DNA from 3 places in the Ferdinandcohnia sp. QZ13 genome. Region 3 is predicted to be linked to each of the others. Evidence: riboswitches for the same ligand, from Rfam matches in the RefSeq annotation. Region 3 holds a riboswitch; each other region holds the start of a gene.
What was found. Region 3 has a riboswitch for S-adenosylmethionine ahead of mtnK (S-methyl-5-thioribose kinase). Riboswitches for the same ligand answer to the same signal wherever they lie in the genome.

Region 1: it holds a riboswitch for S-adenosylmethionine, as region 3 does, so the genes downstream of both, RGU12_RS09320 (YezD family protein) here and mtnK (S-methyl-5-thioribose kinase) in region 3, are expected to answer to the same signal.
Region 2: it holds a riboswitch for S-adenosylmethionine, as region 3 does, so the genes downstream of both, RGU12_RS22540 (sugar ABC transporter substrate-binding protein) here and mtnK (S-methyl-5-thioribose kinase) in region 3, are expected to answer to the same signal.

Annotation. Positions count from the first base shown of each region.
Region 1 is NZ_JAVIVW010000001.1:1,912,518-1,917,364, reverse strand. It holds gene RGU12_RS09325 (SH3 domain-containing protein) at 1-795, shown strand, start outside; SAM riboswitch class I at 1,214-1,314, shown strand; gene RGU12_RS09320 (YezD family protein) at 1,448-1,627, shown strand; gene ssuE (NADPH-dependent FMN reductase) at 1,793-2,344, shown strand; gene RGU12_RS09310 (LLM class flavin-dependent oxidoreductase) at 2,365-3,750, shown strand; gene RGU12_RS09305 (alpha/beta fold hydrolase) at 3,870-4,688, shown strand; gene RGU12_RS09300 (DedA family protein) at 4,741-4,847, opposite strand, start outside.
Region 2 is NZ_JAVIVW010000015.1:1,754,536-1,759,382, reverse strand. It holds gene RGU12_RS22555 (MarR family winged helix-turn-helix transcriptional regulator) at 1-388, opposite strand, end outside; gene RGU12_RS22550 (CarD family transcriptional regulator) at 615-1,154, shown strand; gene lipL (octanoyl-[GcvH]:protein N-octanoyltransferase) at 1,260-2,087, shown strand; SAM riboswitch class I at 2,299-2,455, shown strand; gene RGU12_RS22540 (sugar ABC transporter substrate-binding protein) at 2,617-3,693, shown strand; gene RGU12_RS22535 (sugar ABC transporter ATP-binding protein) at 3,737-4,847, shown strand, end outside.
Region 3 is NZ_JAVIVW010000001.1:1,048,710-1,053,556, reverse strand. It holds gene RGU12_RS05095 (methylated-DNA--[protein]-cysteine S-methyltransferase) at 1-321, shown strand, start outside; gene mtnA (S-methyl-5-thioribose-1-phosphate isomerase) at 498-1,544, opposite strand; gene mtnK (S-methyl-5-thioribose kinase) at 1,549-2,742, opposite strand; SAM riboswitch class I at 2,971-3,130, opposite strand; gene RGU12_RS05080 (carbon-nitrogen family hydrolase) at 3,212-4,000, opposite strand; gene RGU12_RS05075 (pyridoxal phosphate-dependent aminotransferase) at 4,094-4,847, shown strand, end outside.

The DNA.
Region 1 (4,847 bases), 860 kb from region 3:
GTTATAGCTGTTACGCAAGGACAAGCCCTTATTGTTAGTGAGGTTACCGATTCTTGGAGCAAAGTAAAAATGAATGATAAAACAGGCTGGGTGTATAGTGAATACTTATCCGATACAAAACCTATTGTTGAAAAAAGCGTTGTGGGTGCTACACCGGCCCCATCTACAACTACTGGAACGAAACCTGAAAAAAGTGGGAATATCGCTGATACATTAAAAACGGTTAATGGAAACCACCAGCTTATTCTTGTAACTACAGATGGATACAACACCAATCACGCAACGATTCAAGCGTTTGAGAAGGATGCAAATGGAAAATGGAATCCGATTTTGAACACTACTGGCTATATCGGAAAAAATGGCTTTGCATCCAACAAAAAAGAAGGAGATGGTAAATCACCTGTAGGAAAATATACAATCGGAACAGCTTTTGGACAAAAAGGAAATCCGGGTACAAAATTACCTTTCCGAAACATTACAAATGATGATGTATGGGTAGATGATCCAGAGTCCCCACTTTACAACTCATGGCAGTCAAGAAATGAAACCCAAGGTCAGTGGAAAAGCGCAGAGAATATGATGCATCGTCTATATACCTATGGATTTGTGATCAACTACAATACAGAGCGAACTCCCTATAAAGGAAGTGCGATATTCTTCCATGTTGGCAGTGGTTATACATTGGGGTGTACTGCAACATCGGAAGCAAATGTAATTAAACTTTTGAAGTGGTTAGATCCCGCAAAAAATCCTGTTATTCTTCAGACGCCTGTACAAGAGCTGAACAAATACTAAACTTCTAAAGATAAGTATTACCAGTAATATCCAGAAGTCTTGGCATAAAGTGTATTTAAGCTATAAGTATTACCGGTTATTTCCAGAAGCCTAAGCATAAAGAGTATTTAAGTTATAAGTATCGCCAGTAATCTCCAGAAGTCTTAGCATAAAAAGTGTTTAAGTTATGGATATTACCAGTAATCTCCAATAGTCCGCATATAAATAGTGTATAAGCTGTTAGTTTTATCAATAATCTCCAAACCCAAAAAAGTGTTTATGTCCCAAGAGTTCTATCATCATACCCAAACTCATGAACGCAACTATGACTAAATAACTAAAAGTTCCCTCTTTTAAAAATTTTTGGATAAAGTGATTGACAGAATGTAAAATTCCATGTAATTTTATATCAACAAACAACAACTTAATTACCTATTGATTCTTATCCAGAGAGGCGGAGGGACTGGCCCGACGAAGCCTCGGCAACAGACATTATGTACTGTGCCAATTCCAGCAAGCATTTTGCTTGAAAGATAAGAAGAGCGTATTCGAACTATGCATGTATGCCCTCTTCTTGTTAGAAGAGGGTTTTTATTTTGGCCAAAATGAACATCTGCCATACTGGTCAACCAGGGCAATGAAATGATATACATCTTGTACAAGGAGGAGTGACATGGCAAAACTTGAGGAACAAAAGGTGAAACATATTTTATCAACCTTGGAGAATCTAGAATTTGGATCAATTGTAATTACTGTCCATAATGGGGAAATCACCCAAATTGATGCGACGGAAAAGAAGCGTTTTTCATTACAAAAATCCACATCATCCCAAAAACAAACCACGAAAAAATAATTTGCCGATTAGACCACTAAAGGCATCTTTATTTTCAAAGCGTCCACGATTGACGTTTTGAATAAAGATGTCTTTTTTATTTCCTTTTTTCTTTGGAAGGGGGAGGTTGATGGTTCAATAACTCATAAGAAAAGATTTCAATAAAAAGGAGAAAGGATGATCAAAATGAGCGAAATCGTTATTTTATCGGGAAGTCCTTCAGAAAGTTCTAGAACGGATTTGGTTCTACAGTTTGTAGGGAAAAAGCTTAAACAGGAAGGTTTTACAATCACACATGTATCCGTGAGAGATATTCCTTCTGATGACATATTTAATCTGAAGTTTGATAGTCCAGCCATTAAGGATCTAACTTCATTAATCCAAGGGGCAGAAGGTGTGATTGTAGGATCGCCCGTTTACAAGGCAGCGTACACAGGAGTGCTGAAAGCTGTACTAGATTTGCTGCCACAAGATGTGTTAGCAAGAAAAACCGTTTTGCCAATTATGACAGGCGGAAGCCCAGCACATTTACTAGCAATTGACTTCAGCCTCAAACCATTATTGGCCGCATTAAAGGGGCAAAGCATGCAAGGAGTTTACTTCCAAGATTGCCAAATCGATAAAACACAAGTGATTACCCCTATTACCGATGTAAATGTGTTAGAAAGACTGAAAAAAGAGCTTTATTACTTTGTTGAAGCAGTCAAACAGAATAAAGCTTTTGCTTTAAAACATTAATAAAAAAGGAGCTAATAACAATGACAAAGAAAAGAATTTATTTAAATGCATTTGATATGAACTGTGTGGGGCATCAATCTCCAGGTCTGTGGACACATCCAGAGGATCAATCACACCGCTATAAAGATAGTGAATATTGGATTGAACTAGCAAAGCTTTTAGAGAAGGGTCGATTCGATGCAATATTTCTAGCAGATGTACTGGGGCCTTATGATGTGTATCAAGGCTCTAGAGATGCCGCTATCCGTCAGGGTACCCAAACACCTGTAAATGACCCATCCCTTGTTGTGCCATTAATGTCAGCGGTGACAAAGCATTTAGGATTCGGAGTTACGGCATCTGTCACGCATGAGCATCCTTATACATTTGCTCGCAGGATGTCGACGCTGGATCATATTACAAAGGGGCGTGTCGGCTGGAATATTGTCACTTCTTACTTAAAAAGCGCCGCTGTGAATATGGGATTGGAAGACCAAATTAAACATGATGAGCGGTACGATATTGCTGAAGAATATTTACAAGTTTGCTATAAGTTATGGGAAGGTAGCTGGGAGGATAATGCAGTTTTAGTAGACAAACAGAATCAAATTTTTGCAGACCCAAGTAAGGTCCATGATATCAACCATGAAGGCAAATATTTTAAAGTCCCAGGAGCACACCTATGTGAGCCTTCTCCACAAAGAACGCCGGTACTCTATCAGGCAGGAACTTCCACAAAAGGCCGCGCTTTTGCTGGTCAAAATGCTGAGCTTATCTTTATTGGGGCACCGACTAAAAACGCTGCTAGGCATTCTGTAAAAAAACTCCGTGAAGAGGCAATAAAGGCAGGTAGGACACCAGAGGAAATAAAAATTCTTACTTGTATTACTCCGATCGTGGGTCGAACTGAAGAGGAAGCACATAATAAGTTCAATGAATATCAAAAACATGTGAGCTATGAAGGGGCACTCGCACTACTTGGGGGATGGACTGGAATTGATTTTTCAGAGTATGGTCCCCATGAAAATCTTAAGTTTGTCAAAAATGATGCGATTCAATCGACAGTTGAAAACTTTACTAGAATTGATTCGGGTAAAAATTGGACGATCGATGAAATAAAAAAATACACGGGAATTGGTGGATTAGGTCCGGTCACGGTTGGAAGTCCAGAACAGGTTGCAGATGATTTGGAAAGTTGGGTAAAAGATACTGGAGTAGATGGATTTAACATTGCGTACGCGATTACTCCTGGTACATTTAAAGATTTCATAGAATTCGTTGTGCCAGTATTACAAGAAAGGGGTCTGGTGCGAAAAGAATATGAAGGTGACACCTTAAGGGATAGCCTATTTGGTAAAGGAAGCCAGTTGCCACCGCATCATCCTGGAAAACAATACTCAAAAACTACAGCCTTAGCAGTAAAGTAATACAAACTAGAAAAGCCTTCACCATCACCGAAGGCTTTTCTAAATGTCTCTTTTATGAGGAATTAATAAATAAATTGGTGAATATAGTGTTTAACAGTTTAATATAGGGGGGGATATTGATGGGTTTTATTGATGGGATATATATTGAAGTCGATTCAGGGGTCGAACTATTCGTTCAAGATGTAGGGGAAGGAGAACCCCTTGTTTTCATCCCTGGCTTCACATTCACAACGGAGGTTTTTTCAAAGCAAATTGAATATTTTTCAAAAACGAACCGAGTAATTGTGATTGATCCAAGAAGTCACGGAAGATCGACTATCTCTCTTCATGGAAATGATTATGTCACACACGGAGCTGATTTAACTGCGGTTCTCCAAGCATTAAATGTGAAAACTGCAACACTTGTGGGCTGGTCGTTTGGTTGTTTTACGGTTTGGGAGTATGTAAAGAAAAATGGCTTTGATCATATTAAATCTTTAGTATTTGTAGATATGCCGCCTAAATCCTTATCTGTCAATGATGATTGGGTGGAAGGAAAGCTAGATGATATTGCAGCCATTTACAATCCTTATTTACGTAATTCAGCGGGGCATCGTGAGTTCATAACAAGCTATATCACTCAAGTTATGGTGCAAAGAGAACTTGAGAAAGAAGAGTTAACCTGGCTAGTAGAGCAATCATTGAAAACGCCATACTACATCGCGGGTAATTTATTTGCATCAGGTATGTTTTCTGATTATCGAGAGGAAGCAAAAAAGGCTAGTAAAGCTGTCCCTACTTTAACGATTGTCGCTGAGCACTGGGCGGATATTGCAGAAAAGTACACAAACCAACTAACGCCTGAATCTCAAGTAAAAGTACTGGGAGGCCATATGATGTTTTGGGAGCATGAAGAAAAATTTAATGAGATTGTCCAAGACTTTTTGGATGAAAATTAGGGACCACAGGGACGGTTCCTGTGGTCCCTTTGACCAAGGAATCTGTCCCTTTTTATCTTACCAATTTCCTTCGGTTTAAAAAGACAACACCAAGAACAATAATGAGTGCAAACCCGATTACGTAAATGATGTAGTGATTCATCATCATTTCAACCTTCA
Region 2 (4,847 bases), on a different contig from region 3:
TGATTTGGTCATCCCCGATTTTTTCAGCGAGCTGCTTTTCAATCTTCGCTTTAAGCGCCTCATTTTTCTCATAACATTCCTCACCAAATGATGTGAGTTCAATCGATTTTTCTTTTCTATTGTGTTCGACATCCATTACGTTAACGAGCCCTTTCGCCTTCATGTTTTTTATAAACTTATGAGTAGCCTGTCTCGAGATGTCTACATTTTTTGAAACATATGCAATTGTTGGTTGCTTTTTATATATTCTCGACATGATGTACCATTCGGAGTTTGAGATTGCGATGTCACTAGTCTCATTCCATAATTTTTCTGCAATACCACGAAGTTGACCATGCCTTTCACTTATAAGGTCAATGAGATCTAATTGTTGAAGTACAGGATCCATACATTCCACTCCCGTTTTAATAATCGTCATTACTATACAAAAAACGATAGACATTGTCAACTGAGTTGACAAACCGCGAAATAACTACAGTTAGGGGATTTTGTCTTTATTACAACCCGTAGAGATGATAATCTTCAAATGTCAACCAAGTTGACATTTTTCGCAAAATGGAGTATGATAAGTATAGTCAACTAAGTTGACAATCCATTGGATAGGAGCATGGTACATGTTTAATATTGGGGATCTGGTGATTTATTCAAATCAGGGGATTTGTCGAATAGATGATATTTGTGAGAAAACATATTCTGGGATTACTCGAAATTATTATATTATGAGCCCAATTGAGGATAGTACTTTGACGATTCAAAATCCAGTAGACAATGACCGCAATTTAATGCGAGAAATCATTGGGAAAAGTGAGTCAGAGGAGATATTGGACTCGTTTAAGCTACCGGGAATTCAGTGGATTGATCATGCGTCAGAACGTCATAAAAATTATTCTGAAATCGTTTCTTCTGGAGACAGAAAAGAAATTTCGAGCGTTTTAAATACATTAATGAGTAAAAAATATGAATTTGAAATGATTGATAAGAAGTTATCTGAACATGACCGTAGACTTCTCCTTCATATTCAAAAAATACTTTTTAAAGAGTTAGCCATTACGTTGGATACGACGGTAAAGGCCATCGAGAAAGATATTAATCGTATGATTGCGCAAAAAATGAGCAAGACCTCCCATCACGAGGTAGCCAATTTCGTAAATTAAAGGTAAAATAGGGAATGTTAAAACCAGGCAATGCCTGGTTTTTTAGGGTTCATTTGCATTTGCGATTTTTAAAAAAGTACCTTTTGTGTAATAGGAGTATGACGTATGACCGAAAGTCTTTTACACCAGCCAAGCTGGCGGATTATAGATCAATCAAGTTTAGGCTATCAATTTGATGCATTGCAATCGTTTGCGATAGATGATACGCTTTGTGCATTTGTAGGAAAAGGAGATTCACCAGCTACTGCAAGGGCCTGGGTTCATCATCAGACCATTGTGCTTGGGATTCAGGATACGAAACTTCCCTTTCTTGAGGAGGGGATAGAGCTCCTTGAGTCAATGGGCTTTCGTGCAATCGTACGAAATTCGGGCGGACTAGCAGTGGTTCTTGATGAGGGAGTGCTAAACATCTCGCTTATCTTTCCTGAAACAGAAAAAGGCATTGATATCAACCGTGGCTACGATACAATGCTTGAGTTGATTCGAAAAATGTTCGATGGCTATGAAGTCGACATAGTAGCACGAGAGGTTGTCGGTTCATATTGTCCAGGAAGTTATGATTTAAGTATAGATGGGAAAAAGTTTGCAGGAATCTCCCAGCGTCGTCTTCGTAATGGGGTGGCTGTCCAAATATATTTAGGTGTGACAGGAAGTGGATCTGAGCGTGCAGAAATCATTCGAAAATTTTACGAGGTGGGGCTGCAAGGGGCAGAGACGAAATTTGTCTATCCGGATGTAAAGCCCGAAACGATGGCGTCCTTGGCAGAATTGATTGATCCTAATCTTACTGTCCAAACCGTCATGTTACTGCTACTTCAAACCCTAAAAAACGAAAGTGAAAGTATCTTCGCTTCACAGCTTACCGAAGAAGAAATGCCATTATTCGAGCAAAACCTTTTACGAGTGCTCGAACGGAATAACAAAGTATTATAAGGGTCCAGGGGGACGGTTCTCCTGGTCCCTTTTTTTGTGGAAGCTGTTAATTGCGCGTTAGTCGGGCACATATGCGTCATGATACGAAAAAAGGCAAATTACTTCCTTTCCCACTATTAAAATATTTTTTATAATAAAAATATTGAAATTTGTTTTTGACCATGATATGATTCTCGTCAAGTAAGATATTTGAATATGATTGCTGTATTTTCTCTTATCAAGAGTAGGCTGAGGGATTTGGCCCGATGACGCCCAGCAACCGACCGTAATACCATTGTGAAATGGGGCGACTTAGTTCGCCGGGTAAACAACCCGCAAGGCACGGTGCTAATTCCAACAGAAGGATGATTCTTTCTGGTAGATAAGAGGTGCGAAGACTTTTGTATGCTTCAAGCCTCTTTCTGATAAGAAAGAGGCTTTTTTACATCTTCAAAAAGAAGCCTCAACAAACAGGAGAGTGATGGGTTTTCAACTTGAGTAAACAGATGTGAAAAATAAGATTACATACAAAAGAAGGGGAGAAAATTAAATGAAATTATCAAAACTATTATTCACGACATTATTAATTATTGCAGTACTAGTTGGCTGCCAACCGAAAGTAGCTGAAGAAACAACGAAAACAGATAGTACAGAAGTAAAGAATTCTGATCATCCATTAGCAAACAAAAAAGTTGCGTTAATCATGCAGCAAAACTTAGGAACATTCTCAGCGCAATATATTGAGGGTGTTGAGGAACAAGTGAAAAAGTTCGCAGGAGAAACAACGGTTTTTACATCTGATGGTGACCTCGCGAAAATGGCGTCAAACGTAGATGCAGCGTTAAACCAGGGCTTCGATGCCATTTTAATTGACCATGGAACAAAGGAAGCACTACAAAGTTCTGTTCAAAAGGCAGTCGATAAAGGAATTCCAGTTGTTGTTTTTGATGCAGAAGTGGAAGTGGAAGGTGTAACCGTTCTTGAACAAGGTGACCAGCAAATGGCACAAATGACACTTGAAAAATTGGCAGAAGACGCTGGTGGTGAAGCAAATATCGTAAAAATTTGGGTTGCGGGCTTCGCACCAATGGAAAGACGTCAGTTGGCCTACCAAGAGTTTCTTGATAACAACACAGGCATAAAAGAGATCGCAACATTTGGTGCCGCTACGGCAAACACGGCTTTAGATACACAAGCACAGATGGAAGCTCTTTTAAAACAATACCCTGAGGAAGGTCAAATTACAGCGGTTTGGGCAGCGTGGGATGAGTTTGCAAAGGGTGCTGTTCGTGCCATTCAACAAGCAGGACGTACAGATATTAAAGTGTACGGAATTGACATGAGCGATGAGGATTTACAAATGATTCAAGCGGATAATAGCCCATGGGTTGCGTCGGCAGCGGTTGATCCAAAAGATATCGGACGTATCCAAGTTCGTTTTGCATACCAAAAACTAAACGGTGACGAAACACCTGAACGCGTAAAATTAGAACCTGTTTTCGTAACAAAGGATGCACTTCCAGGAGAACAAATAACAACTGCCGAGCTTGACCAGTACATTGAAGGCTGGGGTAAAAGCGAACAAGGCTACACAGACGAGTTGAAAAAGCTTGAAGCTGGAGAGTAAAAGAGAGGGCCTTCAAAGGTTCTCTGTAAAGGAGGATATGTAGATGCCCTTACTCGACATGAAGGAAATAACAAAAAGCTTTGGAAAGGTGATTGCGCTGGAGCAGGCTTCTTTTGAACTAGAAGCTGGTGAGGTTCATGCCTTACTTGGTGCAAATGGAGCGGGAAAGAGCACGCTGATGAAAATTCTATCGGGTGCTTATGAGCTTGATACAGGGGTGATTACCCTTGAAGGCGAAACGATCAACATTCGTAATCCAAAGGATGCGAAAACACATGGAATCCACTGTGTCTATCAAGAGGTCGACACTGTGATTGTACCGCAGCTCACCGTTGCTGAAAACATTTTGCTAGATACGTTTTCGACTGAAAAGAGCTTATTTATCAATAAACGAAAGCTTCGTGAAAAAGCAGCTTCGATTTTAAAGCTTTTGAATGTAACAGACATTCCAATGACGAAACAAGCATTGGAGCTGTCACTAGCTGAAAAACAATTAGTGCTAATCGCAAGAGCACTCGCCCATGAGGCAAAGGTCATTATTTTTGACGAACCAACAGCGCCTTTATCGATTGAAGAAACGAAGCATCTATTTGAAATCGTAAAAACATTGAAGGATAAGGGAGTCGGCTGTATTTTTATTTCACACCGGCTTCCAGAAGTGTTTGAAATCTGTGACCGCTTAACGATTATGCGCGATGGGAAAACGATTACTACTTTTTCGACGAAAGAAGTTACCCAAAAAACCGTTATTGAAACGATGCTTGGTAATTCCTATAAAGAACAATCCACGAAACGGAAGACAGTGAGGGGTGACCTTCTTTTAGAGGTGAGTGGTCTTGATGATGGAGAAAAGCTTGCCAATGTATCGTTTACGGTTTCCGAGGGGGAAATTGTTGGGGTTGTTGGATTGGTAGGTGCCGGAAAAACGGAGCTTGCGAAAACATTGTTTGGTCTCCGCTCCTACGAACAGGGTGAAGTCAAAGTAAAGGGCAAGTCACGACATTTTACGCATTCCCAGCAGGCAATTGAAGCGGGGGTAGCACTTGTTTCAGAGGAGCGTCGTAAGGAAGGACTGTTCGTTCACGAGTCAATCTCTACGAATCTATCCTTTGCTAATTTGAAAAAATTCTCACCGTTTTTATTCATGGATCGGA
Region 3 (4,847 bases):
AAACAACTAGATGAATATTTTAAAGGTGAACGCAAAACATTTAGTTTTCCAATTAAGTTTAGCGGGACAGCTTTCCAACAAAAGGTGTGGAATGAACTTTTGCAAATTCCTTACGGTGAAACTCGTTGTTACGCGGACATTGCAAATGCGATTGATAATCCGAAGGCCGTACGTGCAGTCGGGCAGGCCAATCGGAAAAATCCAATCCCCATTGTTGTTCCATGTCACCGGGTAATTGGAAAGGACAAATCACTAACAGGATATACTGGCACAAGAACCGATTTAAAAGAAAAGTTGTTGGAATTAGAAGGTGTGTTTTGATCGGGGCAAGTTTTTGGATTTTTGCTAAAAACGATAGAACTGAAGTAAAGTCGATAGAATTCAATTAAAATCGATAGAATCAAAATAAAGTCGATAGACTCAAATTAAAATAGATAGCTCGCGTAATCTGAAAAAATCCAGTGTGCCGCACACTGGATTTCCTTATAAACTCTTTATTATTCAAACAAATGTTTAATCTCGGCCTCAAGATCACCTTGTAGGATCCCTTTTTCCGTAATAATGGCTGTAATAAGTTCATTTGGGGTGACGTCAAACGCTGGATTATACACTTGAACACCTTCTGGAGCTATGCGAACTCCATGTAAATGTGTAACTTCCTCCGGATTTCGTTCCTCAATCGGAATTTCTTCACCACTTTCTAGGGACACATCAAACGTGGATAGAGGTGCAGCAACATAGAATGGAATACCAAATGTTTTGGCTAATATCGCTAAATTAAAAGTGCCAATTTTATTAGCGGTATCTCCATTTGCTGTTATCCGGTCAGCTCCCACGATGATAGCATTGATTCCTTTTTCCATTATCGTATGAGCGGCCATATTGTCTGTAATCAATGTTACATCAACACCTGATTGTAGCAATTCCCATGTGGTTAACCGAGCCCCTTGTAAAACAGGTCGTGTCTCTGAAGCATAGACTTTAAGATTTTTGCCCTGTTGTGCTGCTAAATGGAAGGGCGCAAGTGCAGTGCCGTAGCGAGCAGTTGCAATAGAACCTGCATTACAAATTGTTAATACTTTAAAACCATCCTGGAAGAGCCCAAGAGCATGCTCACCGATTTGGCGACAAACCGCTTCATCTTCTGCTTGAATACGTATGGCCTCAGGGATGAGTGTAGTTTTTGCTTCATTTACGGATGTTGAATCTTGAATACTAGTAACCAAGCGATTTAATGCCCAAATTAAGTTAACAGCAGTTGGGCGTGAGCTCGCTAAATATTCTTTATCTTTAAGGAGTTTTTCCTTAAATTCTTCCAAATTCGTTTCTTCATAGCTCTTTGCAGATAAAGCTAAGCCAAAGGCAGCCGTAATTCCAATTGCCGGAGCCCCACGTACTTTTAAAGAAACGATACTTTCCCATACATCCTCAATTGTAACTAGGTCGATAAATACAGTTTCTAACGGGAGTTTTGTTTGATCTAATAGTTTGATAGAAGTTTCATTCCACTGAACCGATTGTGGAACAGTTTTTATGTTCGTCATGATGTCACTCCTTAGCTGTTTTGTCTACATAGTTTCGTAGAATTCGCAGTTCCTTAATAGACTTACGGTCACGGATTAACGCTTTTCCTAAACGAAGGGCATGCTGTTTCGCTGAGATTCTCTCCTCGAAGTTTTCAATTCCATCCAAATCGGCAACATGGGCTAGCCCGATTGTTCTGCGAATTAACTCACAGCCTGCAAATCCGATTGCATCTTCAAATGCTTGCTCAAGAACATATTCCAAATAGCCATCAGTATCACGGTATTGTTCCACAGCATCCTTTTTCCAAGCATGTGTAAAGGTTGCCAAAAACACATCCCATGTTTTTTCAATATGCTGATAGAGCGGCTCACGGTTTTCGGAATTCCGCGAAATGGCATTTACTAAAAGATTGGCAATGAATTGCCCAAGGTCAAAGCCGAGTGGTCCAAAATAAGCAAATTCCGGATCAATTACTTTTGTCTCTGTCTCGCTTGCGAAAATACTTCCCGTGTGTAAATCCCCATGTAATAAAGCATCTGCTTGTGTTAAGAACTTTTGCTTTAACTTTGCAACCTCAAGCTTAAGTGATTGGTCTACCCAAATTTGCTCAACATCAATTCGTAGCTCTTCTTCAAAGCTATTCGTATCGATATCAAAAAATGGATCGGTGAATACAAGATCCTCCGTAATTTTACACAGGTCAGGGTTAATGAATTTTTGCACTAGCACTTTTTTCTTAAGTGGCTCTAGTCCAAAATCTGATGAATAGAATAGGGTTTTCGCTAAATATGTTCCGATGTGCTCTGATAAAAGAGGGAAGTTTTTACCCTCAATTAGGCCAGCTCTTGCTATTTGTAAACGGGAAAGGTCTTCCATTACTGTAATGGCTAGTTGCTCATCCGTATAATAAACCTTTGGCACAAGTGCTGGTGCATAGTCAGCAGCCGTTAATAATGCATTTGCTTCGATGGTTGCACGTTTAAGGGATAATGGCCAACTCTCTCCAACGACCTTTGCATATGGTAAAGCTTGCTTGATAATGATTCCATTATCGCTATCTATAGGGGTAATATGGAAAACTAGATTTAGATTTCCATCTCCGATTTCTTTGCATTGCAGTACTGTTCCTTCTTCAAACAAGCGAAGACGTGTGGCTAATGCCACCGCTGTACTTTCTGTTAATCGTTCATAAATGGATTGATGTGAAATTGCCATTTTATATACCTCCAGTAATATTTTTTAATATTATTTTTACAGACTGACTTGAAAACGCTTGTCAGACTAGGCGCGCAGCCGAGAGAAGACGCGAATAGAAGTTGCCTTCATGAGCGGACGATTGAGGCAAGCAACGACGTATGCGAGCGTTTTTCAACAGTCTGGGAGGCTTTTCGAACAGAAAAGCCTCTTTCACATTGAAAGAGGCTTGAAGACACAGCATCAAACCTCTTATCTGCCAGGAAATCAAATGTTTCCTGTTGGAATTAGCACCGTGCCTTGTGGGTTTTTCCCTGCGCTATAAAGTTAGCGCCCCATTTTGCAATGGAATTACGGTCGGTTGCTGGGCTTCATAGGGCCAAGTCCCTCTGCCTGCTCTTGATAAGAGATCAAGTATAACGATATTTGAATTTTTTATTAATACTGATGAGAATCATAACAACGAATACACATAATTGTCAATATATTTTTATTTATATAAATCCGGTCGACGATCCTGGAAAATCGGAATTTGCTTTCTAACTTCTTGCACCTTGCTAAGGTCAATTTCCCCAATTAATGTTGTGCTTTCCGTGCCTGCTTCGGCAATAATTGTTCCCCAAGGATCGATAATCATCGAATGACCGCCAAATACGTTATCAGGGTTACTACCAACACAATTACAAGCAACGACATAGCATTGATTTTCAATTGCTCGGCTTAGGAGTAAAGTACGCCAATGCTCAAGCCGAGGAAGTGGCCACTCCGCTACCACGAATAGAATTTCAGCGCCACTTGTTGTATGTGCGCGTATCCATTCAGGGAAGCGTATATCATAGCAAATAACGCCTGCAGCGGGTATGTTCTCAATCGTGAAATCACCTTTTGCTTCGCCAGCTTGTAAATACAAATGCTCATCCATGAGTTGGAAGAGATGGAGCTTACTATATTCACCGATTATTTCTCCGTCACGATTAAAGACAAACATTGTGTTTGTAACGCCATGTTCAGTCTTTTTGGCAATCGAGCCTGCTATAATATTAACTGAATATTGTTTTGCTAAATTTTTTATAAAAGCATTTGTTTCATTCCCGTTATCATCTGCAATTTCATTTAATCTTGTTAAGTCATACCCAGTTGTCCAAAGCTCTGGGAGGACGATAATATCGGGTTTATCCTGGTTCATTGTTTTTTCGATCTCTTCAGAGATAAGATCAAAATTTTCTTGCGGTTTTCCAAATTGAATATCATACTGAATACATGCAATTTTTAGATTCATTGGGAACCTCCTGTGAAATGATACTTTACAAGTTAACTCTAACAATATATGATATTAGACTAGTATTTCAAGTATTTTGAAGAAGGTGTATACATGAAAAATTTCGAACAATCTGAAATCCTGCAAAATTTACCGAAGCAGTTTTTTGCTTCACTTGTTGCAAAGGTGAATAACGTTGTTGCCCAGGGGCACGATGTCATCAATTTAGGTCAGGGAAATCCAGATCAGCCAACCCCAAAACACATCGTTGAGGCATTAAAAAGGGGCGCTGAACAACCGAAATTTCATAAATATTCTCCGTTTCGTGGACATTCTTTCTTAAAGAAGGCAGCAACAGAATTTTATCAACGTGAATACGGAGTTGAACTTGATCCAGATACAGAGGTTGCGATTCTTTTTGGAGGGAAGGCAGGATTAGTTGAGATTCCACAATGCCTATTAAATCCAGGTGATATTGCGTTAGTTCCGGATCCTGGGTATCCCGATTATTGGTCAGGAGTTGAACTTGCTCGAGCCGAAATGGCATATATGCCACTGAAAGCGGAAAATGCCTTTTTACCTGACTACTCAGAACTTGAATCAGAAACGCTTGAAAAAGCAAAAGTTATGTTTTTAAATTATCCTAATAACCCAACCGGAGCTGTAGCGACAAAGGAATTTTTTGAAGAAACCATTTCTTTTGCAAAAGAACATGATATTTGTGTCGTGCATGATTTTGCATATGGTGCAATTGGATTTGAAGGGAAAAGACCAATCAGTTTCTTAGAAATAGACGGGGCCAAGGATATCGGGATTGAAATTTACACACTTTCAAAGACATATAACATGGCCGGATGGAGAGTTGGTT